Regions from separate parts of the Pseudoalteromonas sp. OF7H-1 genome, predicted to be linked through region 1. Evidence: predicted binding sites of a transcription regulator. Region 1 holds the regulator's gene; the other holds the start of a gene.
What was found. The regulator FliA, encoded in region 1, starts transcription of late flagellar genes. The targets are predictions, from matches to a motif close to CTAAAGNTNNNNNNNNNNNNGCCGATA.

Region 1 (3,056 bases):
CGCGATCCAACCCGTGCGTGTCTTGTAGATCGTCTGGAAGGAATGGGCATAGACAAAGACGTTGCTGAGCAAATGGCATGCTTTATCCCTGATGATGTTTCTCGTAAAGAAGCCTGGAATGCATTGTTAAACATGGTGATCAACCAAATGCACACCACTAACAATGATATTCTTCGTCAAGGTGGCGTATTTGCGATGGTGGGTCCAACTGGTGTTGGTAAAACCACAACGGTTGCAAAATTAGCGGCATTAGGTGCACAAAAATACGGTGCAGATAAAGTAGCGTTAATAACGACTGATACCTACAGAATAGGCGCTTACGAGCAGTTAGCTACCTATGGTAGAATCATTGGTTGTCCGGTTAAGCAAGTTAAAGATGCAAATGAACTTGCAGAAGTGCTTTATCATTTACGCAATAAGCGTCTAGTATTAATAGATACGGCGGGAATGAGTCAAAGAGATTTGCGCTTAACTGAACAGTTAAATACACTTATGCGTAGCGCGAGAGTAGATATTCGCAGCTATTTAGTATTAAGTGCGACAGCACAGATGAATGTGTTACAAGAAACAGTAAGACACTTCAAAAAAGTAAATTTAAGTGGCTGTATTTTCACAAAACTTGATGAAAGTCTAAGTTTAGGTGAGATAATTAGCATAGCGATTCAAAATCGCTTGCCAATAGGGTATCTTACCAACGGTCAGCGAGTGCCAGAAGACATTCGCGTAGCAAATGCTCAAAAGCTAGTAAAAAAGGCTGAGCAATTGTATTTAAAAAGAATAAAAGCACAGCACTCTCGACGTGTACCTGTAGCGTCAGAGTCAGTAGGAATGTATGATTAACACAGTTTTAGATCAAGCAAGTGGCCTGCGTAGAATGAGTCAAAATAGCAACCAGGGTGTAAAAGTAATAGCCGTGACCGGTGGAAAAGGTGGGGTGGGTAAAACCAACGTCTCGCTCAATACTGCCATCGCTATGGGCCAACAAGGACAGCGAGTTCTCGTTTTAGATGCGGACTTGGGCTTGGCAAACTGTGATGTGATGTTAGGTCTAAGGGTAGAAAAAAATCTGTCGCACGTGTTGTCGGGTGAATGTGAACTAGATGAGATTCTCGTAGAAGGTCCCGCTGGAATTAAAATTGTACCGGCGACCTCAGGCTCTCAAAGTATGGTAGAGCTGACTCCCGCAGAGCATGCAGGACTTATTCGTGCATTTAGCGAGCTTAACACGCAATTTGATGTCTTAATTGTTGATACCGCAGCTGGTATCTCAGATATGGTTCTGAGCTTCTCTCGAGCTGCACAAGATGTGATGGTTGTGGTGTGTGATGAACCGACTTCCATTACAGATGCTTACGCGTTGATCAAAGTTTTGAGCAGAGAGCATGGTGTCTATCGTTTTAAAATTGTTGCCAACATGGTCCGCAGTATGCGTGAAGGGCAAGAATTATTTGCTAAACTTTCAAAAGTTACAGACCGTTTTCTTGATGTAGCACTGGAATTAGTGGCCACCGTACCGTTTGACGAAAACATGCGTAAATCTTCTCGCAGACAAAGAGCTATCGTGGATTTATTTCCGAGTTCCCCTGCGGCGATTGCGATTAAGGGACTAGCTGCTAAGGCAGTTAAATGGCCAATTCCGCATCAACCTTCTGGTCATCTAGAATTTTTCATTGAACAACTTGTAAACGGGTGATTATGGCTTCTCCGGTCAATAGAGCTGCGGGATATCAAACTTCAGACCACATTCATAAGGTGGTTGAACGGCATGCTCCACTTGTCAAAAAAGTGGCATGTCACCTGATTGCTCGACTTCCGGCAAGTGTGCAACTCGACGATCTGATCCAGTCAGGTATGATTGGATTGATTGAAGCATCTAAAAATTTCGATGCAACTAAAGGCGCTAGTTTCGAGACCTTTGCCGGGATCCGTATTCGAGGCGCAATGCTGGATGAAATCCGTCGTGGTGATTGGGCGCCTCGTTCTGTTCACAAAAATAGCAGAATGGTTGCAGAGGCTATCTCCGAGTTAGAATCTCTCCTTGGTCGAGAACCAAAAGACACTGAAATCGCTGAAAAACTTGATATATCTCTAGATGAGTACCATCATATTTTACATGATGTAAATGCAAGTAAAGTCATCGGTATTGAGGATCTTGGGGTTGATGAAGACGTGATAACCCCAGCAAACAGCGATTTTGCGCTAGACAAACCGTTTAATAACGTTAAAAATGAACGTTTTAACGAGTCTTTAGTAAATGCTATCAAAGCGTTACCCGAAAGGGATGCTCTGGTTTTATCACTTTACTATAACGACGAAATGAATTTAAAAGAGATTGGTGCCATCCTTGATGTCAGTGAATCTCGAGTAAGCCAAATTCACGGTCAGGCAATGATAAAGCTTAAAGCTAAAATCAATGACTGGATAAATTAGAGTACATAAAATAGTTGGGTTCGAACCTCACTGGAGGAAGTTTTGGATAAGAACATGAAGATTCTCGTGGTTGATGATTTCTCTACTATGAGAAGAATAATCAAAAACCTATTAAGAGATTTAGGCTTTACCAATGTTCAAGAAGCTGATGATGGTAGTACAGCACTTCCGATGCTACAAAATCAGGAGTTTGACTTTGTAGTAACTGATTGGAATATGCCGGGCATGCAAGGTATTGATTTGCTTCGTGCAATACGCGCAGATGAAAAGCTTAAGCACATTCCAGTGTTGATGGTTACCGCAGAAGCAAAAAAAGAACAAATTGTTGCAGCAGCGCAAGCTGGGGTGAACGGATATATTGTTAAACCGTTTACTGCAGGTACGCTCAAAACTAAGCTTGAAAAAGTATTTGAGCGACTAGGCTAACAGCAAGGGGATATGGCCTATGTCTGTAAATGCTGCGCCTCAAATTACACTTGAACAAGCTAAGCAACTTGTTGAGCTTCTAGAGCAAGGTGAACAAGAAAAAGCTGACCAGCTGATTTTAGAAGCTGCTAACAAAGAGCAATCGGAGTTATTTGCAGAAGTCGGAAAGCTGACTCGCCAATTACACGAGTCCTTGAAGA
Region 2 (3,056 bases), on a different contig from region 1:
AGTGACCCCAATGAAATTTAAAAGCTTAGTTGCCGCAATGGGTGTGGCTATTACTACATTAGTTTCTACTCAAGTATCTGCTTTAGACGAAAAGTTACCAGAGTATAATAAAACCAGCGGTATCTCAGGAAACTTCTCTTCTGTAGGTTCTGATACGCTTGCCAACATGATGACGTTTTGGGCAGAAGAATATAAAAGAATTTACCCTAACGTAAATATCCAAATCCAAGCTGCTGGTTCTTCTACTGCGCCACCAGCACTAACGGAAGCAACGGCAAACTTCGGCCCTATGAGCCGTAAGATGAAGTCAAAAGAAATCGAAGCTTTTGAAAAGCGTTATGGTTATAAGCCAACAGAAATCCGCGTAGCAATTGATGCGCTAGCGGTATTTGTACACAAAGATAACCCAATTGAAGGCTTAACAATTGAACAGGTTGATTCAATCTTCTCTTCAACGCGCAAGTGTGGTTCGGCAGCACAGGCAAATCGCTGGAGTGATGTTGGTCTAACGGGTGATTGGGCAGCAAAAGATATTCAGCTTTATGGTCGTAACTCAGTATCTGGTACTTATGGTTACTTCAAGAAAAAAGCACTGTGTAAAGGTGACTTCCGCAATAATGTTAACGAGCAGCCAGGTTCTGCGTCTGTAGTACAGTCTATCTCGTCTTCAGTGAATGCGATTGGCTATTCTGGTATCGGTTATAAAACGTCAGGCGTACGTACCGTACCACTAGCGAAAAAAGGCACGAACTACGTTGATGCAACATTAGAAAATGTGGCACAGGGTAAATACCCACTGGCTCGCTTCCTATACCTATATGTGAACAAGCACCCTAATAAAGAATTAGCACCTATCGAAGCTGAATTCTTGAAGATGGTATTGTCTAAAGAAGGTCAAAAAATTGTTGAGAAAGACGGTTATGTTCCTCTTTCTAGCGAAATGGCGACACGTGAATTGAAAAAGTTAGGTTTACTTTAATCAATTACTCAACCCGCTAATTACTTGTTGTTATTGATGCCGCTCATTGAGCGGCATTTTTTATTTTCACACTTCCATGTTCCCAGATTGAATAATTTGTTTAAATCTTCATCCTCAAGCGGCAAAAAAGCTGGAAATATTCTATATTTAGTTAAAATTTATAATAAATCAGTCGATAATGAACTCGTCTTACTTCAAAAGGTGTATATATGAGTCTAGGTACTGCTTTTGCTGATCTTAGTATCACCAAAAAGATCCACGCAATTACGCTCGTTGCGGTTGTCGCTTTTGTGGTTATCGTGTTTGTTAATTACAACGCTATTAGCTCTAATCAAAGGGCATTAAATGAATTAGAGGAGCAGACATACAAAATTCTTAACCTCGCTACAGAAAACGCAAATAAGCTGCAGAATTTAGATGAGCTATTCACTCAAGCTGTAACCTTCGGGGATGCTGAATTACTAGATAAAGCAAAAGAATATCAACAGCAAATCCAAGCTAACCTGCAAAAAATTGAGTCGGTACAAAGCGGCTTTATGCCTTCAGATAATAGCGACGAACTTGCACAATACGGCAAAATTGCGCAACAAATTGCTGGGGGAATGATAGATGGTACAGCCGATTTTTCCCGTATCCAAGAAGATGCCAAAAAGAAAACTGAAATCTACGAAGGCCTAGTTGCAGATTTTACCAAGGCTAAAACGAACGCGAATGATCGTTTTGTTGAATTACTTCAAAATACCGAAGAGCGCTCAGCAAACGCGCTCACGATAATGTTGATTGTGGCCGTTATTTCTTTACTTGTGCTGGTTTTCTTAGCGGTTGTGATTGCAAGAGGTATTGGCAACTCTGCTAAGGATGCGGCGCAAAATCTGAAACTATTAGCGCAGGGGCAGGGTTCTTTGTCTACTACGCTCAATGTACGCTCTCACGATGAAATTGGCCAAGTATCTATAAACTTCAATGAGTTTGTTGCGTTACTAAAAGGGGCGGTTGTCGAGGTGATGAGTGTCGTCGAGCCTTTGATGAAAGACTCAAGTCGTCTAGTTCAGGGGATGGAAAAAGCAGAAGGGGCAACGAATCAACAAACGCATGACGCGGAAGTGGTACGTCAATCTATGGAAGAAATGCGGTTAAGTGTGGGTGATATCTCTCACTCGGCGTCACAGGCGTCTGATGCTGCCCAGCTGGCCGAACAAGAAGTTGAGCAGAGTAAGCGCCAAATTCAGGTGTCAGTTAACGAATCACAAGCGTTAAGTGAAGAAATTAATCATGCAGCAGAGACGATCAATAAGCTAGCTGATGATACGCAGAACGTGACGCAAATATTAAATGTGATCACATCAATTGCAGAGCAAACCAATTTACTAGCCTTGAATGCTGCGATTGAGGCGGCTCGTGCTGGTGAGCAAGGTCGAGGTTTTGCGGTGGTTGCCGATGAAGTCCGCGAATTAGCCTCAAGAACAGCAAAGTCGACCAATGAGATAAGAGAACTTTTAAATGTGTTAACAGAAGCGGCAAATCAAGCGGTGAAAGCAATGACAAGTGCAAGCAGTATGGCAATTAATAACGCTGAAGCTGCAGCACAAACCGGGCAGTCGATTGAGCAGATAGCAGCACAAATCTTGTCAATTAATAGCATGAATGGTCAAATTGCTGCGGCAACGGAAGAGCAGACCTCGGTAGCAGCTATGGTAGTAAATAATGTGACATCTATGCACCAGTCTTTCCAAGACACAATGCAAGCGTTGAATGAAGTGCAAGACGTTGCTGAAAATCTCCATGTACTGTCCGACAACTTGAAAGATGCAACCTCAAAATTTAGAGTCTAGTGGCTTAATTTGTAAACGATAAATAAAAACAGCCACATTAAGTGGCTGTTTTTATTTGATAAGGAATATTAGGGCCTGTTTATCTTTCAAGTTTGCTTTTGCAGCAGTTTGATTGGTATTTATACAAGGCAGAGCCTGCGTAGCATAGTCATTCTATGTGGGTCAGGCGAGAACACAGTAGAAATGCCAATCAAGCGCTGCCCTTTGGGTTCACCTGAGTGCGCTTTGTTCATTGTTGCTCAACC

Region 2: the regulator FliA is predicted to act here: its motif matches at 1,131-1,157, upstream of MHN30_RS22765 (HAMP domain-containing methyl-accepting chemotaxis protein).

The regions. Positions count from the first base shown of each region.
Region 1 covers NZ_JAKRFX010000002.1:279,406-282,461, forward strand. Annotated here, with positions in the region: gene flhF (flagellar biosynthesis protein FlhF) at 1-840, shown strand, start outside; gene MHN30_RS03370 (MinD/ParA family protein) at 833-1,693, shown strand; gene MHN30_RS03375 (RNA polymerase sigma factor FliA) at 1,696-2,430, shown strand; gene cheY (chemotaxis response regulator CheY) at 2,473-2,856, shown strand; gene MHN30_RS03385 (protein phosphatase CheZ) at 2,876-3,056, shown strand, end outside.
Region 2 covers NZ_JAKRFX010000027.1:31,383-34,438, reverse strand. Annotated here, with positions in the region: gene MHN30_RS22770 (phosphate ABC transporter substrate-binding protein) at 11-979, shown strand; gene MHN30_RS22765 (HAMP domain-containing methyl-accepting chemotaxis protein) at 1,189-2,811, shown strand.